DNA from 3 places in the Jeotgalicoccus sp. S0W5 genome. Region 3 is predicted to be linked to each of the others. Evidence: riboswitches for the same ligand, from Rfam matches in the RefSeq annotation. Region 3 holds a riboswitch; each other region holds the start of a gene.
The links. A riboswitch is a leader RNA that binds a small molecule or an ion and turns the genes downstream of it on or off. The one in region 3 is predicted to bind thiamine pyrophosphate.

Region 1 (7,882 bases), on a different contig from region 3:
TCTGGTGAGAATCCCCCTGGGATAAGTAATGCGTCAAAATCTTCAGGTTTTACATCGCTAATCGCTCTATCTACTGTTACTTCAGTATCTTCAGACTTACCTTTTACTGTACCTGTTTCTTTTCCTATTACAGTAATGTCATGTCCTTCGTTTTTTAAAGCCTCAACTGGACTTGTGTATTCAACGTCTTCAAAATAATTATCTAGTACAACAGCAATTTTTTTTGCCATAAATAAATTCCTCCTAAAGATTTTAATAGTAATATATACCCACTCCATAATCTTTAAAACATATGGTATGTCAACAGTATTTTAGACAGTTTTTATAGAATTCTTTCTTATACTCCTTCTTCCAACTATTTTGCACTTTTGCTCTAAATAGTAAGCAAGTGCAAAAATTCTTGCCCATACAAACACAAACAACGACACGCTATCTTCTCATGATTCTGCTAAAGAAGTAATGAGCGACGACACCCAAAGACCAATTGCGTATGAACTGAATAAAATAATCAAAGAAAATTTGAGTGTTTATTGACATAAGAGAGAGTATTCACAAGTAAGGATGAGACTTACTTTAAGAAGACTACATAAAAAATACGGAATATCCACTTGATCTTCAAAACTAGCATTAGATAATGTAGTCGACTAAGCAGAATTGATGGCTAGTGAATTATAATTTCTAAAAAGAGACCTAATGTCAATCAGATATTAAGTCTATATTCATTATGCATAAATTATAATTAACACGCATCAACGGTGATAAGCTTCAAAACGTATCACTTTGAACTACGGGTTATTTGTGGTAACTCTCGGCGTATCGTTTTTTGATGAGGTTTTCTCTTAACGTTCCACCGAAATTTGTAATAAATAGTTCCTTCTGATGACCGTATCTTCACCTAATTCAACACCCTATAGAAATAACTGATGCCTTTTTAATTCTTAGTCTACTATTTCTAAAACACCATAAAAACTCATCTATTTGAGATAGTTCACACTATATTTTTATACAGGATATTCACTCAGTTTCTCAATCATTTCTTGATATAAAGCATTGGCTTCTTCTTTTCGAGAGATGCCATGAACATTCATTCTGCCATCTTTAAATAAGGTCAGCTTATATTTTTTATAAGTCAATAACTTAACAAACGCACTTGCCCTGATAATTTTACCGGGCAGCTCCTGATTGAAAACCGATTCGTCGAACCTGAGTGTATATACACTTCCGCAATTAGATTGTACAGTGGCCAGCATATTTTTATTCAACTGTTCATATATCCGATTCTTACAGACCACACAGTCTTCATTCTTTAATTCATCTATATTTATCGTTTGAAAGCCGATTTTAAAAGTATCTACAGTAATGAGCTGCTTGGAAAAACCTTTTCCTGATAAATAACGAATGACTTCAGAAACTTCCATACTGGCAATGAGGGAAATTACAGGAGGAAGCACACCGTTGATTGCACAGCTTTCCCCTGTCGATGGCAGAGTCTCCATCAAACACTTTAAACAAGGTCCTTTAAAATCAATCCCGTAGACACTTCCCTTACTGCCTACAGCAGCACCATATACCCAGGGGATATCAAGCTTATGACAGGCTTCATTAATCAGAAATCGAATTTCAAAATGATCCATACTGTCAATTACAATATCCGGCTGATACTTTCTTAAGATTGCGGAGATGTTACTGGAATTTATTTCTGCATTGATCGGTACAATCTCAACATTACGGTTTATCTGACACAATTTTTCTTTGGCAGCATTAACTTTCAGCGTCATATCTTCTGCATCTTTTTCAGTATATAAAGCCTGACGATGCAGGTTGGTCATTTCAACAATATCCATATCAATGATGATGAGTTTACCTGCACCCATACGCACAAGCATTTCAGAAACGTGTGTTCCAAGTGCACCGGCGCCCATCACCATCAGTGTGGCTGACATCAGATTTTTTTGACTATTCTCTCCAAATTCATTAAACTTCATTTGTCTGTCGTATCTCTCCATTAAAGAAACTCCAGTCCTTCAGCAGGACTTGAGGCCTGTGCAGAATACCTAACCGGAATACGTCCTGCATCATAACCCAGTACCCCTGCATCAATTGAAAGCTTCATCGCTTCTGCCATTTTAACCGGGTCTTTGGCATTCGATACAGCGGTGTTTAATAATACCGCATCTGCACCCAGCTCCATAGCATAGCACGCATCTTTGGGTGAACCGATTCCTGCATCCACAATAACAGGGATGCTGGATTGTTCTACAATATATCTTAAATTCAATGGATTATTAATACCGCGTCCCGTACCTATAGGAGAAGCGAGCGGCATGATTGCATGAACACCAAGTCTTTCGAGTCTTTTTGCAAGCACGACATCGTTTGAAATATATGGACAGACTGTATAACCTTTGTCCAGCAGTATTTGACACGCTTCGTATGTCGCAATTGGGTCAGGCAGTAATGTCTTATCATCACCAATAACCTCAACTTTAATCATGTCACAGACACCCGCATGTCTTGCGATTTCTGCGATGCGTACAGTTTCTTCCACTGTTTTCGCCCCTGCTGTATTCGGAAATGTCGTGTATTTTCTTAAATCAATATTTGCCAGCGGGTTGGGCAGGTCTTTATCAAATAAGTTCATACGTCTGACAGCGAAAGTCAGCACTTCTGTACCTGACGCTTCAATTGCAGCGGCCTGTATTTTCTCATCTGAGAACTTTCCAGTACCTAAAAATAGCCTTGAGTTAAATTTTAAATCTCCAATTTCTAACATATTATCCGCCTCCTACAAATTCTAATAATTCAAGTCGATCATTATTTTTCACTGCTTGTTGTTTAAATACAATTTTTTTTATCAATTCCCCATTGTGTTCCACTACAATACGATTATCATCTACATCCAGGTGGTCCAGCAGGGTAGCTATGGTAATATCCTTTTCAAAATAATGGAGTTCTCCGTTGACGGTGCACTGCATATTGTTTCATCCTTTCAAATGAGAGTTTTTTAAGTACTGCGACAGCTGGGAAATATATTAACCAAGTTATAGTGTCTAAGCAATGGAGCATTTACTTACATCAAATTTAATATTTGCCATTCTTCTTTTAATCTGGTGATTTGATTGGGTGATGCATCCATAAATGCAGAAATTGCCGAGATACCACTGAAACCTGCCGGTAATTGATTGATAGTTGTTAAATTGATACCGCCAAGTGCAACGACCGGAATTTCATAAGAAAGTGCATCACGTACTTCTTGATGTGTACGCGGCGGCAAAGATTTCTTTGAACTCGATTCAAATATATGCCCGTATAATACAAAGTCGAGATGATTGTCCTGTGCTTTCTTGACAGATTCAGATGAATGAGCAGACATGCTGACTGAAATATCCGGATGTTCTTTTTTATACGTTAATGCAGTTGGATCGTTTTCTCTAAAGTGGATGGCAGTTAAACGAAAAGATTCCAGCAATTTAGTCGAAGTGTGAATGATGATTTTTTCTTTAGGGAAACCTGATTGAATAAGCTGACAAAGGAAAGATGATAACTCGTTGTCGGACATGGGTGTACGAAGTAAAAGATAATCGATACAGGATGAAATCGTATTGAAATGAACAATGTCCTTGGAAATTAATATCTTAAAATGTGTAATTGCAATAAGCATTATGTCACCCCTTAATATAAAAAAGCGCTGTTTTTCTATATAGAAAAACAGCGCAAGTATGCATCAACACATATTACTTTCGCCACTTTCCTACGCCAGTATGAACTGTATCAGGTTCCCGGAATCCCAAAGTCTACACTTTAATCTCAGCCTTTTTCAAAGACACTTCCAGTGGTCTTAACTATTTAATTTTCCAATCAATAACTTCAAGTTACTCTAAAAAGTTAAATATTGCAAATAAAATTATATTTTAATTATACTGATAACTATCTTTTAACATTTACTCAATCATATAAGAACTAGATAGCAGTACAGTTACAGAATTGAATTTGAATTGTGTTTGTTCCTATTCACATAATTTGTGATTTACTTGACGTATCTTCGTAAAGTAATACAATGATGTTAAATAGAATAGATTCGCACTAGGGGCGTTTTTATAAACTGAGATGAGGGTAACCTCAGACCCTTTGAACCTGATCCAGTTAAAACTGGCGTAGGAAAGTGTTACATCGATACAGTTGTATATCTATGTCTTTGCGGGCATATAATTTACTCTCGGTACGTAACTTTCCTATGAAGGCTGCGTATTTTTTTATTCTAAAAAATTATAGGAGTGATTTATTTGACAAGGACAGTTTTAGTAACGGGAAGTGGAAGAGGACTTGGTAGCTATATCGTAAAAGCACTAAGTGAAAAAGGTTTTAATGTCATAATTAACTACAACAACAGTAAAGAAGAATCAGAGAAGTTAAAAAACGAAATTGGAGCACAAGCCATTGCGATTCAAGCGGACATTACAGACCGTGAAGCAGTTGAGCAGTTAGTTAAAAAAGGAACTGAACATTTCGGACAGATTGATGTTGTTGTAAACAATGCACTCGTTAACTTTAAATTTGATCCAACCGCTCAAAAATCATTCAAAGATTTGACTTATAAAGATTACGAGCAACAGTTAGACGGGACACTAAAAGCTGCATTCAACGTATCACAAAGTGTAATACCACAGTTTTTAGAACGTAAAGACGGTGCAATTATTAGTATTGGAACTAATCTATATCAAAATCCTGTAGTACCATATCACGAGTACACCACTGCAAAAGCTGCTTTAATTGGGTTCACCAGAAACGTTGCAGCAGAACTTGGACAGTATGGTATCCGAGCAAATGTTGTTTCTGGCGGTTTACTGAAAACAACAGACGCAAGTGCAGTCACAACACCAGAAGTATTTGATTTAATCGCACAGTCCACACCATTGAGAAAAGTAACAACCCCACAAGACGTTGCTAATATGGTTGTTTATCTTTGTTCTGAGGCAGCAGATGGGGTTACAGGGCAAAACATCACGGTAGACGGCGGACTTACTATGAACTAGGCGGTATATATTATGAATAATTCTAAACAGTTAAATATAGGAATTTTATTGTATGGTGTGGGTCACCATCAGGCAGCATGGTTAGAAGACGATTCGAGTGTCAATGAATTCACGACAATTGAATATTATGAAAATCTGGCAAAAATTGCAGAACGCGGAAAATTTGATGCCGTATTTTTCGCAGATTCACAAGCCTTCCCCGCAGATAGTCCAACTGAATTACCAGCGAGTTATTTTGACCCAATGATTGCATTAACTGCTATGAGTAAAGTCACAGATAACGTTGGACTTGTTTCAACTATTTCAAGTACATTTAATAACCCATTTACCACAGCAAGACAGTTACTCACACTGCAACACATAACAAAAGGACGCATGGGATGGAATCTGGTGACTTCAATGACCGACCGCGAAGCACAAAACCACAGTATACCTGAATTGCCTGAGAGAGCCGTTCGTTATAAGAAAGCGGATGAATTTGCTGAAGTCATGAATAAATTATTTGAATCGTGGTCAATTGAAAGCTACAAGCCAGATAAAGAAAATAACACAATTACTAAAAATAAGAATATTCAGCCATTCAATCACAATGGTGAAAACTTCCAAGTTAAAGGTCCGCTAACTTTACCTTTAAGAAAAGAGGGTAAACCAGTGGCTATGCAAGCCGGGGCTTCAAAAGAAGGTGTTGCACTGGCTGCGAAATATGCTGATGCTGTCTATTCAGTTTCTTGGAATTTAAGACAAGCAAATATTTATCGTGAAAAATTAAATCAAGCCATAAAAGAAAGCCGTCGTCCAGACAACTATATCAAAGTATTTCCGGGACTAGTGACTTACGTGGGTAAAACAAGAGAAGAAGCGCAAGAAAAGAAAGCAAAATTAGACAACCTACTTCCAATTGATACTGCACTTAATCAGCTCGAATTCTTTATTCAGCAAGATACAAAATCATGGAAACTCGACGAAAAAGTACCAAAATTGCCGCCAGTCGAAGAATTCAAAGGACCTGTTGGACGTTATCAAACTGTTTTAGAAATTATAGAAGACAGAAATCCCACAGTCAGAGAACTACTCGGTTATCTCAACGCTGGAGGTGGACATTTAACACTCATTGGCACGCCTGAAGAAATTGTCGATGAATTAGAAAGATGGATGAATGAAGGTGCCGCAGATGGATTTAACTTGATGCCTCCAACACTCCCAGGAAGTCTTGAAGACTTCGTCGACTTAGTCATTCCGGAAATGCAAAAACGCGGCATTTTTAGAAGAGATTATAACGGTGAAACGTTTAGAGAAATGCTGGAACTCGATAAGTATTAAGCTGAATGATTCATAGGTACATCTCAATTTTACGTTGTGTTTTCATATTGAGGCTGGGACATAAATATCTCCAGAAAAAATAATAACTTTTGAGAACTTATGTCCCCGATCCCCAAGTACGAAGGTTATAAGGGCTGAATTGCTTATTAATATCCCGGTAAGCGAGGATGAAGTCAAAACTCACAAAAAAACATTAACAGCTGAGACTCAGGTTTTCGCTTATATAAATCATTTTTCTGCAGACAGAGAAAATTTAATTATTCATTCCAATGTCAAAAAAGAAATCAGGGTTCAGAAAGTGAATAATTATATAATAGTATATTTATTAATAGGTATATCTTTCGGCCATTTAGAAGTTTATTTTGTTAAAAACAAACAGATGAATAAATGGATTTACCAAGCCTTATTTTGATAGCTTCTACAGCTCTATCTATACCATTTAGTGTCACTCACTTTTGGTGCTATTTTAATCCTATTTCAAGTTGTAGTACTTATGGGATTATATATAGAGGATTTGATAAATAAAAATAGAGAAAGTGATAAGATAAAATTTAAAGACTTATAATTTGAGAAATTTCATTGTGTCTTGATACTTAACTCACCATTCTAACAATTTAGGGCGGTGAGTTTATAACAAGTTTTCTTGTCCTAATCAAATCTAGTTCCTGGATTACTTATGATACACTTCGGCTTATCATTTTTCGATGCGGACGTTTAACAATTTGATTGAATGTCACTTTGAGTTTTCAGAATAATCCTTCTAAATTAATGTAGTCTAACGACTTTAAATGTAATTTTCAAACCTTGGTATCTTCGTATATATACTACCAGCCCGTGTTATATTCAGTCATTCATTTCGATAAATCAACAGTATTTTCTAAACTCTTATATCCATCTTGATTTAGAATAGCTTCTTCATTTTCAAATAATTTTTCTACTGTAAGATCTTTATCCCAGTAGCCTTAGTTAGAACCAAAGAAGTTCTCAGCGACTCTTCCTGCTGCCACTTCGAAAATTTTACCATTATATTGATTATCTTTGTGAGATAACCACAAAACAGCATAAAATTTCATCTGGTCGTCATGAATATGGACGAACACGTGAAACGATTGGTCACTATGAACCGACCCAGAATGTTTTTCGCTAAAAAAGCAGCCCATCAGTCTATCTTTAACGACATCATCCTGTTTACAGCCTGGATGACGACGCTCGCAGCCATTTGGATTTCTTACGGTTACTGGCGAAGTAAACGTAAGGAGAGTAAATAACCATCTAAAAATTACAGCAAGGAACAGACACAGGTCATTAAAAACAGGGTTCAGTGTTCGAGATGATGATCTCAAACACTGAACCCTTTGTCTATCAATTAATGATATTGCTATTTTGATTGCATTTAATTTTTATGCTTTGGCTGTTTCTTTACCATTTGTGATGAATGTCACTGCAAGCAGTATAATCACAGACACCGGCAGCCCGATGAAGATGGGATGCAGACCGAAAGGATGTCCTGCAATCTGCCAGAGGACGGC
Region 2 (7,882 bases), on a different contig from region 3:
TACCCAGGTGTGATTGATACTGGAATGCAAGAAACTATTCGTTCTTCAGACATCAATGAATTTCCAAACCTAGATCGTTTTAAAGAATATAAGTCAAATAATGCGCTAGCAAAAGCTGAAGATGTTGCAGCTGCACTCATCAAGGTTGTAACTTCTGACGATTTCGGAAATCAAGAGAGTTACAATGTAAAAGATTATTTATAAAACGATAAAACACCGTTATAACGATAGTCATTATAACGGTGTTATTTTAGTACTGAGTCAAGTATTCTGTCATTTCCCATGACGTTACTTGCGCACTATATCTTTGCCATTCGTATAATTTATTCTCTACAAAATGATCAAATATATGTTGACCAAGAGCTTCTTGAATGACTTCATCTGCCCTTAACGCCTTAATTGCTGTATATAAAGTTGTTGGTAAATCTTCTATGTCTTCTGATTTTCTTTCTTTGTGTGACATATTATATATATTTTCATCAACAGGCGTTGTTAAATCTTTCTCTTTTTGGATACCACTTAAACCGGCTTTTAGGATGACTGCCGTCGCTAGATAAGGGTTCGCAGACGGATCAAGCGATCTTACTTCTGCTCTCGTTCCCGCACCTCTAGTACCCGGTATTCTTAAGAGCGGTGTACGGTTTCTGCCACTCCAAGCAATGTATCTTGGTGCTTCAAAACCTGAAGTTAATCGTTTATAGGAATTTACTAAAGGATTACAAATTGCAGTATAACCCCTAGCATGATCTAATAGACCGGCCATGAAGTAACGCATCTCTTCACTTAAGCCAAATTCATCATTTTTATCAAAGAATATATTATTATCATCTTTAAACAGCGATACATTATAATGCATGCCACTACCCGGTTCATTATAAAGGGGTTTTGGCATAAAGGTTACATGTAGACCATACTGATGAGCAACGGTTTTTGCAATATATTTAAACGTTTGAATGTTATCACTTGCCGTTACAGCATCGCTATATTTGAAACTGATTTCGTGCTGACTAGGACCTACTTCATGGTGGAACATTTCGACCTCAAAACCAATTTCTTTTAATGTTCTAGCAATCTTTCTACGGCACGCTTCACTTGTATCTGAAATAGACACATCAAAATAACCACTGGTGTCGTTTACTGCATTCGTCGGCTCACCATTCTCATCAAGCTTAAACAGGTAAAATTCTGGCTCAGCACCTAGGTTAAACTGGTCATAACCCATATCCTTCATCTCACTTACAATACGTTTTAAGTTACTTCTCGGATCACCTTCAAAAGGTTGATTATTAAAATCATGTACATCACAAATGAGCCTTGCCACCTTGAACTCTTCTTCCAGCCAAGGGAATACTGCCCACGTGTCAAAATCGGGTTTTAAAAACATGTCTGACTCTTCAACTCGAACAAAACCTTCTACTGAAGAACCATCAAACATTGTTTGACCTTCAAGAGCTTCTTCTAATTGTTCAACAGGAATTTCCACATTTTTCAGGGCGCCTAGTATGTCAGTGAACTGAAGTTTGACATAGTCTACCTGTTCTTTTTTTGCACTTTCTAAAATATCTGAAGCAGATATTTTACTCATTAACATAATCACTCCTAATTAGATTTTAAAAATCCTTCTCATAGTTTGTATGCCCTGTAAGAATAAATCTAAACTATATATCTTCGATATCAATTTCTACTTCATCAAAATTCTTATCTCTCATAATCTTTATATAATTAGGTTTCACTTTAAGGGCAACCAGATTAGGATTATTTACAGATCCAAAAAATTCTTCATCCGCTTCTTCCCAAATATTTTCTATTACTTCTTGGTCCTTTACTATTTCCACTGATCCTGTTATTTCTACAAACGCGTGTTTTTTCTCATCATTAAACCCTAACAATACATGGACGTTAGGATTATCAATCAGCTCCTCGTATTTTCTTGACTGATCATTTGTTTTAGCATAAAGGGTTAAACCATCGTTATAAAACCACATGTAACGAGAGTCTGGAATATTGTCCTTAGCAGTTGATAATACGCCTACTTTTGATTCTTCTAAAATTTCTTTAATACGTGTCGTTATCTTTTCTATATCCATTTATATCACCCACTTTATGTAGTTAGATATCCTTTACCACATGGTAAACATATTAAATCATTTTGGATTTTTATATTTAAATATGGGTAAATAATAAATAGATAAATTATAAACGGGAGGTATTAACATGAATATAAAAGAAGAAGCAGAGCAGTTGGAAGGTTGGACTCTTGAAGATGAGAAGTTAATTAAAAAATTTAAGTTCGAAACATTCCCTGAAGGCATAGACTTCGTCAATAAGCTTGCAGAGTATGCAGAAGATGTACAACACCACCCAGGTATCAGAATTAATTATTCGACGATTACAGTTGTTTGGACTACATTCTCAACACACGAACTCAAGGAACGTGATATAGAAGGTGCCAAAGCAACAGATGAAATATATATATAAAGATCGGCTGTCCGGTTAATGAATGGCCGGGCAGCTTTTTCACCTTTAAGGAGGTTGATCATGAACGAGGAAGCAAAAAGGATACTTGAAGATGTAAAATCGTTGAAAGTACAAGTGCTAGATGATGGCCAAAAATTGCTAGACCAGTGGTCCGAATCTAACACAAGAAGTAGCTATAGTGACAGTCTTCGAAATTTAGCATATTATATGGCGTTCAGGCAGTACGATCATCGAGAAATCCAAAATAATTTAATCCCTTGGGGCGTTTCTTCTCTTGGACGCATCGAGCCCCATGTTTTGTCAAACTTAGATTCAGTAATTAAAACCTTAGGTTATATAACAGGCCATGAACAAGATGATGTTTCTTATCCAGAATATCAAGATGGCGAAAATCGATATAGCATGCTTAAACATAATACTGACCTTTTGCTTGGCAAAGGCCCTGAAATCAGGCAATCACAAATCATGGTGACTATGCCAAGTGACGCAGCAACAGACTATCAACTTGTAAAAGACCTTATAGATTCAGGCATGAATACAGCCCGTATTAATTGTGCCCACGATGACAGTAGTGTTTGGAAGAAAATGATTCACAACATAAAACAGGCGGCTAAAGAAGGGAACACAGAATGTCGTATTCTGATGGATATTAGCGGTCCTAAAGTTCGCATTAAAAATCTACTTACTTCCAAGAGAAACCCTAAATTGAAAACCGGTGAATCATTCCTCTTATCTAATGAAGATGCGATGACTTTACCAGCTAACATTGAAATTGCAGTTAACACTTCAGTACCCGAAGTCCTTAAAAATATTGATGTTGGGCAACTGATTAAGATTGACGACGGTCAAGTTGAGGCTAAGGTAACAGAGGTTCTTGACTCAGGCCTAATTTTAAAAGTGACTAAAGTAACTAAAGAAAATGGCGTTAAAATTAAGACAGAGAAAGGCATTAATTTCCCAGATGTAGATATCGATTTAAACGTCTTAACAGAAAAAGATTTAGTAGACTTAGATTTTGCTAGCCAACATGCCGATTTGATCGCTTTTTCCTTCGTTAAATCAAAAGAGGATATGGCTTTTATCGAATCGGTATTACAGGATAAGCTCCCTGATGACAATAAAGACATGCCTATTATTGCTAAAATCGAAACTGTAGAAGCCATAAAAGAATTCCCTAATATCATAGCCGAAGCCGCTTCACACAGACCTTTTGGTGTCATGCTCGCTCGTGGAGACCTCGCTGTAGAAATCGGCTATGAACGCTTGAGTGAAATTCAAGAAGAACTATTATGGATATGTGAGGCTGCACACATTCCAATGATTTGGGCAACTCAAGTATTAGAATCTCTGATTAAGAACGGTATCCCAACACGTTCAGAAATATCTGATGTTGTCGCAGGTGCAAGAGCAGAGTGTATTATGCTAAACAAGGGAGATTACATTGTAGAAGGTGTTAAAACAGTGAATGATATACTGATTAAGAGCGAAGACCATAACTATAAAAAAACAGCAATGTTAAGAGCCCTAAACATATCTAAGGCACTCTTTAATGAGTAAAGGATGAAAACTATGTCAACACTGAGTCATATACAAGCACCAAGCAATTTTGCCTATAAGAAAGAACAGGTCACCATTCATCTCCATTACACATTCACTTGTGATAATCGAATCTTTTTTTCCAAAACACAGTATAAAGATTTACTCAACCACACCTATAGATTGACGGTTGATGTGAACTCACCAATTGATGAGTCCGGTTTAGCGACTGACTTTATGGCTATTGACGCCTTATACCACAATAAAATCCGGCCGCTTTTAGATGGGCAGATATTAAATGAGACGCTAGTAAATATGAATACTACTGCGGAAAATATCGCACTATGGATCAGAGATGAATTTAACAAAATTTTAAAGCCGCAAGATGATTTAATTAAAGTCACCCTATACGAAAGTACGAATCACGGCGTGACTGTTACAAATTAACTTCACAAAAATGTGTAAGTGTACTATGATTGAGATAATCAAATATTGAAATCACCACCACTAGGGGTGCCTGTAAAGGCTGAGAATCACCCTTATCACCTGATCTAGATCATACTAGCGTAGGGAAGTGGCATATTTTTATATGCACACCATTCCGTTAGTGGTGTGTTTTTTTATTTGTAAAAATCACGGAGGTTTATTCTATGAAAAACAGCAATGTTTTAACTTTGACAGACGTATTGATCACAGTTGTCATCGCCTTAGTTTTTGCAGTACTTTATTCTCTCTGGGATGGTGTATATACCGTCTTGCAGCCCCTTGGTTTACACATCAATGAATTGGTCTATGGTATGTGGTTCATTGCTGCAATTGTAGCTTATTTAATTATTAGAAAACCGGGTGTCGCTTTACTTGCAGAATTTGCAGCAGCTTCTGGAGAAACGATCGTTCTGTTACAGTTCGATATCGTCTTAATCATGTATGGACTACTCCAAGGACTGGCATGTGAGATCATTTTCTTACTCTATAGATATAACAGTACTAAGTTATATGTAGCTGTACTCGCAGGTGTAGCAGCAGCCTTATCAACAATTCCGCTTGATTGGTATTATGGCTACCTTGGTCATTTAGAAACTTGGAACCTAATGCTGATGCTTATCTTCAGAATTATCAGTGGCGCAATCGTCGCCGGATGGTTAGGTCATAAACTCTATGAAGGTGTAAAAGGGACCGGTGTCTTAAAATATGTTGGTAAAAAACAAAGCGATTCGTCTGATGGTTTTTAATATGACTGATATAAATATCGAAAACCTTAAACTCAAATTCCCTGAGACAGAGCAGCTATTATTTTCAAACATCAATATAAGTGTTAAGAAAGGGGAAAAGGTGTTACTTGTCGGTCCTTCTGGCTCCGGTAAAAGCACCTTACTAAATGTGATGGGCGGATTGATTCCTAAAGTCATTCATACACCTGTAAAAGCAGATTATTTAGATATACCAAATGCTTCAAGCTACGTATTCCAAGACCCTGATGCCCAGTTCACCATGCCAACCGTTGAAGAAGAACTTGCATTTATCCTAGAAAACCAGAGGATTGCTCCTAGTCTGATGAACAACATGATGACTAACGCTTTAAAAAGAATTGGACTAGACGTACCTTTAGACTTATCAATTAATCAACTATCTGGTGGGATGAAACAAAAGCTATCTGTTGCTGCAGCACTCCTACAAGAACCGGACACTTTATTTTTAGATGAACCAACAAGCATGTTAGATGATGATTCTGCAAAAAATCTTTGGGAAACGATTTTATCTATTTGGTCCGACCTAACTGTTGTGATTGTAGAACACCGAGTTGAATATATTTGGGATAAGGTCGACCGTGTCATCCTAATGAATGATGATGGAGAAATTATTCTCGATAAAGATCCAAAATTTGTACTAAGTCACCACGTTGACTTACTTAATGAATACGGCGTCTGGCATCCAATGTCGTGGAACCAAGCACCACAATTTGTACAAAGTAATAAAGACGGAGCGCCTTTATTAGAAATTAGAGATATGAAAATAGACAGACGCGGCATTGATATACTTTACATTGATCATTTACACATAAGGTCTCGGCAATGGCTTACATTAGAAGGTCCAAATGGTGCGGGTAAATCAAGTTTTCTTAGTGCATTGATGAAGTTGATTCCCCATCAAGGACAAATTATCTATAAGAATAAGCTTGTAAAGAAAACAAAGGATATCATCGGAGATGTCTACCCAGTTTTTCAAAATCCAGAACTGCAATTTATAACTCATAGAGTTTATGACGAAATATATATCAATATGGAACACCGATATGATGAGAATCTAGCAAAACAGAAGACAGAAGATATTTTAAAAATGTTTTCGCTAGAACATTCTGCCCATCTAAATCCACTAGAATTATCCACAGGGCAAAAGAGACGCTTAAGTGTGGCAACAGCATTAGGTGGCATACCTGATTTGTTGTTATTAGATGAGCCGACTTTTGGACTGGATCAAAAAAACACGTTCTTTATGCTGGAACTTTTTGATGAATTGGTTAAAGCTGGTACAACAATAATTATGATTACCCATGACGTGAATATTCAAACGCGTTATCCATCCCGTCGTTTAGAAATTCTGGATGGCATGATCCTAGAAAAGGACACACACAATGTTCGATAGCATTAAGAATAACGATACTTTCGTTCATAACGTTAACCCAGTTACCAAAATTATCGCAGCTGCTGCACTTTTTGTGATTGTCGTCTTTACTCATAACCCGAATACCTTGCTTTATTTTGTATGTATAATGGCGATACTATTGTTTACCTTAAGTGGTATCCAATGGCGTTATTTATGTATTCTATTAGGCGTTATTTTAGTGTCCGGTTTATTATCCAGCACCTATATGATTCTATACGGACAGGGCGATACAACCTTATTTAAATTAGGTATCATCCATGTTACAGAAGAGAGTTTTATCCGTGGTATTCATATCACCATGAGAGGCGTTATTTTATCGTTATTTGGCGCATTAGTAATCTTCACTTTAAAGATTACGGATGTATTTTATGCTTTGATGATTCATTTCAAAATAAAGTCAAAATATGCCTATTCTTTTATGGCAGCTATCAATATGATTCCATTAATTTTCTCAGAATATGTACAGTTAAGACGTGCTAGAAAAGTTCGTGCACCTTTAATAGATAAGAAACGGATTCCTGGTTTTAAAGGACTAAGAATGACAATCGTTACCTTGATGAGCCAAAGTATACGTCGAGCATATCGCCTAGGTATTGCTATGGAGTCCAAAGGGTTCAGTGATAATCAGAGAACCTACTACCGACAAACAACTTTTTCCTTTAATGATATATTCTTTGTCATTACTATTTTAATCGCTCTATTAATCTCATCGTATTTAGGCATAAACTACCCTATCTTTAATACTAGTGATGCAAGATAAATCCCTTTGAATTTTAAAAGGGATTTTTACTATTGTTAAGAGTTTATTTATTTTTCAATAATTCTTTTATCTCATGATATTATTTAAGTGAAAAATATGATTCTTACTGCACTCTAGTTCATTACATTATGTGGGGGAATATAATAATGTCTAAACTTAAAGTACTTGTGATCACTGGCTCTTTTGGTAACGGTCATCTAATGGTAAGCAATACTTTAAACAAGGCGCTCAATGACTATGATATCGACGTTGTAACACACGATCTTTATTTAGAGGCTCACCCTTTATTAACCCGACTTATTAAAGACTGGTACTTAAAGTGCTTTACTCACTTCAAACCGACCTACAAGTTTTTCTATTATGCCCGTCAGGAAAAACTAAACACTTGTTTCTACAAAAAATATGGTTTAGCTTATTTAAAAAATATAATTGATAAGCATAATC
Region 3 (7,882 bases):
TAGATAATATCTCTACTTTTAATATTATGAAGGATCATGTATTACCAATTGTCAGACCGGCACTAACTTCAACAGCAATTTGGTTTTTTATCTTGGCGTGGAATGATTATGTCTGGCCCCTTCTAATGCTACGTTCTAGAGATAGTTATACACTGCCACTCGCTTTACAGCTATTTGTAAGTTCAGAGGGTGGGACAAACTTTACGGTAGCTATGGCTTTATCTGTGATAACAATGGCGATTCCATTGATCTTATATTTAATTTTCCAACGTTACATCATAAATACTTTTTCATCTAGCGGAATTAAGTGAGGAGTAAGTTAATGACATCAATTATTTTAAAAAACGTAAACAAAAGTTATGGTGACAATACCGTAATAGATAATTTGAATCTAGAGATTAAAGAAGGGGAGAGAACTATATTTCTTGGCCCTTCTGGATGTGGTAAATCGACTATATTAAGGATGATTGCAGGCCTTGAAAAAATCACTAGTGGTGAAGTATTTCTTGGAGATAGAAATGTAACACATCTAGCATCTGGAGAAAGAAATATTGCTATGGTCTTCCAAAACTATGCCTTATATCCCCATATGAGTGTGGAGAAAAATATTCTCTATGCATTAAAGCGTAATGGAGTATCTAAAACTGATAGAGAAAATCGTTTAGAGAAAGTTTTAGCAATGCTGGAATTAGAACAGTATAGAAAGCGTATGCCTAAAGATCTTTCTGGGGGTCAGAGGCAAAGAGTGGCTTTGGCTAGAGCAACAGTGAAGCAATCAAATTACTTTTTACTAGATGAACCCTTATCAAATCTAGATGCAAAACTAAGAGTAGTGGCTCGTAGAGAGTTATTAAAGCTTCATGAAGAATTTAAACAGACTTTTGTCTATGTGACTCATGACCAAGTTGAAGCGATGGCACTTGGAGATCGTATCGTCGTTTTAAATAAGGGTGAAGTTCAGATGGTAGATACGCCTTATAACGTCTATCATCAACCAAGGAACTTGTTTACAGCTCAGTTCATTGGTTCACCACCAATGAATATTCTTGATGGTTTTGTTAAAGATAAGCAGTTCTGTTTCGATGAACAATCCATAGATATTAGTAGTATCAATGGAGTGGGCAAAGAATTAGAAGGTAAGAAAGTATATCTCGGTATTAGACCGGAAAATATGAAGATTAGTGAAAATGATGATGGGGACATCAAAGGGAAAGTCATTTTTAGAGAAAATTTTGGAGCAGAGGTCGCTCACACCATTCAAATTGGTGCAACAGAAATTATTGTAATGTCTAACACAATCATTAATCAAGACGAGGTGTCGGTTATCGTTAATCGAGAACATGTTCACTTCTTTGATAAAGAAACAGAAACAAACTATAAATATTTGATGGAGGATTTATAATGAATATTTTACTTAGTACAAACGCATTTATTACTACTGGCTTTAAGCCACTAAAAGAATTACTAGTTGATTATGATACATTCGATTTTGGACTTGAACTGTTCCCGAATTTTGAAGATAAAAGATTTAAAGATGAATTAGCCGAAATTAAATCGCTAATCAAAGACAGACCCTTGTCCATGCATGGTCCGTATTTTAAGGTGGAGCATAGTGCAGAGAAAGGTACAGATGCTTATAAATATGCCATAGACCAGATTGAACAAACCTTAGAAATCTGTGAAGACTTAAATATCAAGCATCTTGTTTTTCATCATAATAACAAAAAAATTACTGATGAGAATAAAGCTTCATCAATAGTTGAAAGTCAAAAAAATCTTCATGAATTGGATGACATTTGTAAAGAATCTGATGTTGAAATCCTCGTTGAAAATGCAGGGGTCTATGCTAAAAATAATGTACTATTTGATGAAGAAGAATTTATAAGTATGTGTAAAGAAGAGGGAAATAATCTACTTATCGATATTGGCCACGTTAATGCTAATAACTGGAGTCTTGAAAATATTATTTCTTCTTTAAAGGAGCAAATTACGCATTATCACTTGCATAATAATGTTGAAGGGAGAGATGATCATAATAGAATTCATGATGGTTCATTAGATTTTGAAGACTTTGTTAAATTGTATAATATGTATACACCAGAAGCGGACTTAGTTCTTGAATATAACTATGATCTTGGTAATGATATAAGTGCAATAAAAGAAGATTTGGACTTCTTATATAAAACTTTTAAGTAAGACTTTTAAACAACATGCTGTGTTCTCTTATTTTCTTATAAATAGACTAGAAATAATTTGCCATTTATACTATAGTAAAGTGTATTGATTACTTATGCCGACATAGTTTAATGGTAGAACACAGCCATGGTAAGGCTGCAATACGAGTTCGATTCTCGTTGTCGGCTGTTTCAACCAACTCTACAAGAGTTGGTTTTTTTGTTTAATTATTTGCAAAAGATTGTACTAATCGATAATGTTAAATAAAGAATGAAATTTGGAGGTTATGATGACAACAGTCACTCTACAAGAAGCAATTTTTACTGTAAGTAATCTTAGAACCGAACTCGCTAATGAATATGAGAAATTCAGTACAGAGTACCGAGTGCCTATTTCGGTTAACAATGAAAAAATTGATCATGCAGATAAGCTTTCTAAAGTTAATGAATCACTAGCTAAAGTAAAGCAATTGAGAAATGATTTAGTAACTTTAAAAACAGCAATTCACCACAAAAATTCTACAGCTACAGTGGTTCTTGACGGCACTGAAATAACCGCATCTAGTGCCTTAGAGTCATTGAAAATTGAACGTGGTATCATCAACAATATAAAGAACAATATTACTTTTGGCTATGGTCGTGAACGTGTTAAGACTATATCTGGGGTAGGTATTGTTGAAGAGGGTATCATCAATGAAGATGAGATCAAAGAATATCTGTCAGAACTTGAAACACTCGTTAACAAAAAATCAATCTTAATCGATAAATTTAACAGTACTGAAACGATTGACGTCACACTAACAAGCATATAAGTCATGTATTGGTAGAAAGAGACCTATTTTAAATCGAGAATTTGATGGATTACAATTTACGTTTTATTTATCTGTTACGATTTAAGAATTCGAATCAAACGACTGATGGACAATCATAGTGATGATTATCTCTTTCGATGGAGTTTCCCTCAAAAACTTTTGGGTGTTAAGTTTTGCCTTTTTGCTCACCTACAAATTAAATAATAAAGACTAGGGGTGCACTTTTGTGCTGAGAGATGAACAATCGACCCTTTGAACCTGTAGGTTAGGACCTGCGTTAGGGAAGTCTGTGTCGATAAATTTTGGCGACACCTTTCTAATGGACTCGGACCTCTCAACAGGTTCGGGTTTTTATCTTGTCTGGTCGGAAGGGGAGTTTTAATGTTTACTGAACGTTTATGGACGCGTGTGGAAGGGATTTGGTCTTCTTATTTGGAACATCCTTTTGTTAAAGGTTTAGGGGATGGCTCGCTTGATAATGAGAAGTTTCAGCACTGGTTAAAGCAGGATTACGTCTATCTTGTGGAGTATTCTCGTTTAATGGCGATTGGTGCAGAGAAGGCACCAGATCTAGAGACGATGAACTTGTTTACAGAGTTATTACATGGGACTTTGTTCGGGGAGATGGATTTACACCGATCTTTTTCAAAACGCTTTGGTATATCTGAGGATGAATTGTTGGAGACAGAAGCATCAGCTGTGAATACGGCTTATACATCTTATATGCTAAATCATGCTCAGCGCGGAGATGCTGCTGTTGTAGCTGCATGTTTATTAACTTGTGCTTGGTCTTATAATTTTATTGGCAGTCATTTAAAAGAGCAGTATAACCATGATAAGAATCCATACAAAGAATGGGTAGATATGTATTCTGATGCGGAGTTTACTGCCTTAAATAATAATGCTATGAAACTTATGAATCGCTTGGCCGAAGGGAAGCCTGAACGTGAGCTGAAGGTCTTGGAAGATATTGTTGTAAAGACGAGTAAGTACGAGTATATGTTCTGGGATATGTGTGAGAACAGGGAGACTTGGGATGTCTAGTTTGAGGTGCAGATTTAGCTGAAATGCAGTTATAAAAGATCATAAGTTTTCTAAATTGTTAAGGGTCTGTAAAACATGTGTATTCCATAATTTCTTTGGGGTAAGCTAGGACTAACATCACGATTCAGTCTGAAAACCTATACTACTTTAAGGAGAGGGAATTTATTATGAAGAAACTCTTAACTGTTACATCATTAGTAGGCGTATTGGCACTTGCTGCATGCGGAGGCGGTTCTGAAGAAGAAGGTACAGAGGAAGGTACAGAAACAGAAGAATCTGGTACAGAAGGAACTGAAACAGAGACTGAAGGCACAGAATCAGAAGATACAGAGTCAGAAGATACTGAATCAGATGACGAAGGTGAATAGAACATTTGAATATCGGCCGCTGGTAAAAACCGGTGGCTTTTTTTCTTGATGCGAATTATTAAAATTTTGTAAGGGTATCATATATAATATATATAATTCGACATATTACAGGAGCGAAAAGAAGTATGAAAATTGGTGTGATTTCTGATTTGCATATTGATCGATACAATGATGAAAAACTACAACAGAAGGATTTTACCTTAACCTTGGCAAATGAGGTGAATCGTCAATCACTCGATGTGTTGTTGATAGCGGGCGATATTTCAAATGATCATATGCGGTCTTATCGTTTCATGCAGGCACTGGAACAAATGACAGGCGTTGTGATTTACTTTGTGCCAGGCAACCATGATTTTTGGAATCAATCAGGAGATGATAAGACGACACAGGAGATACATCAATTCTTCAAAAGCACGAAGTATTATAAAGAAGGCGAACCTGTAGATCTAGGTAACGGCTGGGCAATCGTTATGAATGCCGCTTGGTACGACTATACTTACGCAAGTGACCGCTTTTCTAAATCACGTCTAGAAGAACGCAGTTATTACGGTGGAACATGGCAAGATTTAGTACGTGTAGATTGGGGAAAAAGCGATCCAGAGATATCTTTAGAATTTGCAGAAAAAGCTGCACATGATTTGGAAATGATAAAGGATAAGAAAATTATTTTAATGACCCATGTCGCAACACATAAAGCATTTAGAGTTCCCATGCCAAACCGCTTATTTGATTACTACAACGCCTTTATTGGTACGTCAGACTTTGACACATTTTATGGGGACTATGATATTAAATACAGCGTTATGGGGCATATCCACTTTCGACACCAAGTTATTGAAGGTGGCGTTAAATATATTTGTGCATGCCTTGGATACCGTAGAGAATGGCTGACAAAAGATATTGTTCATGAGATACGTGATGCCTTAGAAATTATAGAAATTTAAAAAGACCTCCTGAGTCTTTTTATTTTAAGTTTATTTAATAACTTGTCCGAAAAAATATAAGTGATATGAGAATTCTATATCGACTGGTAAAGTCAAAATACCGGTCAATGAGTGCTATCTTTGTCCAGTAAAACAAAAGTACCGGCAGATGAATACGCTCATTTGCCGGTAACACTGTTTATTTCTTTTTGATTTCTTCGTATTTAGCGTACCACTCTGGAAAAACTCGCTTGAAGACGACTGGTTTGAACTCTCCATCAACTTTTTTTACTACAAGTAGTGTCGTAGTACCGTGAGTACAAACTTCACCATCTCCGTTGACAATTTCAAAACCGTAGATGGTCCGCATACCTGTATTTTCTTCTACCCAGGTGCGGACAAAGGCACGATCACTGTATTTTAGTGGTTTGGCATAGGTAATATTGACGTTGTGTACTGGGGCTAAATATCCTTCTCTCTCCATCGCTAAATAATCATAACCGATGTCTTCAATTAGTTTCCGACGTCCGAGTTCAAGCCATTTGATATATGAACCATGATAGATGACGCCCATCATATCAGTATCTGCATACAAGATTTGAATTTCTGTTTCTGCTACATATACACTCATGAAAAATCCTCCTATTAATACATATTAATATTGTATCATTCTAATACTGTAAAAATCTCCTCGACTTTTAGACCGGAAAAATAAAGGTTATGATAGAATGAGGTAACTAGGAATGGGGTAATAATATGAAATTACTAACTTTTATAGATCCAGATTCAGGAGATTGTCGTACAGGTGTACTTACTTCTAAAGGTGTACTCGACATATCTGAAGATTTTAGTTCGATTCAAGAGGTTATGAACCATCAAGGAAAGGCTGAAGCACTGATTGATTTTTATATTGAAGGTGAAGGTGTGGATTTTCTAGAGTATGACAGTCTCACTCTTGGACCAGCTGTTCCTAATCCAGGAAAAATCATTTGTGTTGGGGTAAATTACAAACGCCACGCTGAGGAAATGCAAATTGATATTCCCAAACATCCGATACTATTTTCTAAGTTTAACAACGCACTCACTGCGCATAATAGTACTATAAATATTCCGCAAGGTGTGACTGCAATGGATTATGAAGGTGAGTTAGCGATTATAATCGGGAAGACAGCTAAAAGTGTCAGTAGAGAAGACGCTATGGATTATATTTTTGGTTATACAAATGCGAATGACGTATCGGAGAGAACATCACAATTTAGAACGAGCCAATGGCTAACAGGTAAGACCTATGATGGGTTCTGTCCCGTTGGACCATACATTGTCACCTTAGAAGAACTCGGAGAACCTCATAAATTACGTATTAAGACTTATGTCAATGGTGAGTTACGACAAGATTCTAATACGAATGATATGATATTTAAAAGTAGAAGTTTAGTTAGTTATACTTCCCAGTTTATGACTTTAGAGCCAGGCGATATTATTTTAACAGGAACTCCAGAAGGTGTTGCTTCAGGTTATAAAACAGCAATTAAACCTTGGATAAAAGACGGTGACACTGTAACAGTAGAAATTGAGTCACTCGGTAGATTAACAAATTGTTTTAAAATGGAGTGATAGAAATGCCAGTGTATGGTAAAGTTCACAAACTTTTTGTTGGTAAAGTAAAAACGATTGGTAATCCTAAGGCAGAAGAAAAGATGGATCAAGAATGGCAGACTGGTGCATTCAAAGAAGAGACTAAAGAAGCGGTATTTTTATCGAAAAATGGTTTAGTAGGAGACGAATGTCAGGATAAGAAAAACCATGGTGGTCCTGAAAAAGCTTTGTTTGCTTATGCAGTTAGTCACTACGAAAAATGGCGTGTTGAACTCGCTACTGATGACATTGGACCTGGTGGCAATGGAGAAAATATTGCTGTCTTGCACATGGATGAAGAATCGGTATGTATTGGAGATATTTACGAACTGGGTGAGGCAACCATTCAAGTTTCGCAACCTAGAAGACCATGCTGGAAGCTTGCTAGACGACATGGCGATATTGAACTTGCTAAAAAGATAGAAGATAGTGGGCGGACAGGTTGGTACTTTAGAGTACTTAGAGAAGGTAAAATCAAAAAAGACGATGAATTTAAGTTATTAGAACGCCCAGCATTGGATTGGACGATTGCTCAGATGAATGAGGTGCTTTACCATAACCGCGACAATATTGGCTTACTTGAAAATCTTAGAGACCAAGAATTCACACCAGACAGTTGGGTTAAAACAATCAATAAAATATTAACAGGTGAGGAAATTGATGAATCACCAAGGTTATATGGACCGAATGTATAAAAGACTAGATTTTATTTCTAGTCTTTTTTTACTTGCTCATCCATTCAATTGCTTTTTTTATGCCTTGATCCCAATAAGCATAATCATGTTTACCGGGTCCATCTTCAAATTTTAATTTAACCCCTTTAGAGTGAAGTGTATCAGCAAATTCCAGATTGTCACTGTGTAGTTCATCTTCTTGACCACACATGATATAAAGTTCGGGTAGATTGTTTGAAAGTATCCCATTTT

Region 1: it holds a riboswitch for thiamine pyrophosphate, as region 3 does, so the genes downstream of both, EYB29_RS01680 (3-oxoacyl-ACP reductase) here and tenA (thiaminase II) in region 3, are expected to answer to the same signal.
Region 2: it holds a riboswitch for thiamine pyrophosphate, as region 3 does, so the genes downstream of both, EYB29_RS01285 (ECF transporter S component) here and tenA (thiaminase II) in region 3, are expected to answer to the same signal.

Annotation. Positions count from the first base shown of each region.
Region 1 is NZ_SIRQ01000002.1:170,378-178,259, forward strand. It holds gene EYB29_RS01655 (type 1 glutamine amidotransferase domain-containing protein) at 1-230, opposite strand, end outside; gene EYB29_RS01660 (HesA/MoeB/ThiF family protein) at 1,002-2,006, opposite strand; gene EYB29_RS01665 (thiazole synthase) at 2,006-2,773, opposite strand; gene thiS (sulfur carrier protein ThiS) at 2,775-2,975, opposite strand; gene EYB29_RS01675 (thiamine phosphate synthase) at 3,071-3,559, opposite strand; TPP riboswitch at 3,732-3,841, opposite strand; TPP riboswitch at 4,076-4,178, shown strand; gene EYB29_RS01680 (3-oxoacyl-ACP reductase) at 4,284-5,033, shown strand; gene EYB29_RS01685 (NtaA/DmoA family FMN-dependent monooxygenase) at 5,046-6,353, shown strand; gene EYB29_RS01695 (hypothetical protein) at 7,472-7,621, shown strand; gene EYB29_RS01700 (sodium:solute symporter family protein) at 7,754-7,882, opposite strand, start outside.
Region 2 is NZ_SIRQ01000002.1:90,646-98,527, forward strand. It holds gene EYB29_RS01255 (SDR family NAD(P)-dependent oxidoreductase) at 1-204, shown strand, start outside; gene glnA (type I glutamate--ammonia ligase) at 251-1,585, opposite strand; gene EYB29_RS01265 (pyridoxamine 5'-phosphate oxidase family protein) at 1,659-2,087, opposite strand; gene EYB29_RS01270 (4a-hydroxytetrahydrobiopterin dehydratase) at 2,215-2,478, shown strand; gene EYB29_RS01275 (pyruvate kinase) at 2,539-4,035, shown strand; gene EYB29_RS01280 (6-pyruvoyl trahydropterin synthase family protein) at 4,048-4,461, shown strand; TPP riboswitch at 4,514-4,604, shown strand; gene EYB29_RS01285 (ECF transporter S component) at 4,665-5,246, shown strand; gene EYB29_RS01290 (ABC transporter ATP-binding protein) at 5,206-6,657, shown strand; gene EYB29_RS01295 (energy-coupling factor transporter transmembrane component T family protein) at 6,647-7,438, shown strand; gene EYB29_RS01300 (MGDG synthase family glycosyltransferase) at 7,585-7,882, shown strand, end outside.
Region 3 is NZ_SIRQ01000004.1:103,626-111,507, reverse strand. It holds gene EYB29_RS07035 (carbohydrate ABC transporter permease) at 1-311, shown strand, start outside; gene EYB29_RS07030 (ABC transporter ATP-binding protein) at 323-1,402, shown strand; gene EYB29_RS07025 (sugar phosphate isomerase/epimerase family protein) at 1,402-2,196, shown strand; tRNA gene EYB29_RS07020 (tRNA-Thr) at 2,293-2,363, shown strand; gene EYB29_RS07015 (hypothetical protein) at 2,465-2,986, shown strand; TPP riboswitch at 3,189-3,287, shown strand; gene tenA (thiaminase II) at 3,368-4,030, shown strand; gene EYB29_RS07005 (hypothetical protein) at 4,198-4,398, shown strand; gene EYB29_RS07000 (metallophosphoesterase) at 4,524-5,342, shown strand; gene EYB29_RS06995 (acyl-CoA thioesterase) at 5,521-5,952, opposite strand; gene EYB29_RS06990 (fumarylacetoacetate hydrolase family protein) at 6,078-6,935, shown strand; gene EYB29_RS06985 (MOSC domain-containing protein) at 6,941-7,651, shown strand; gene EYB29_RS06980 (alpha/beta hydrolase) at 7,680-7,882, opposite strand, start outside.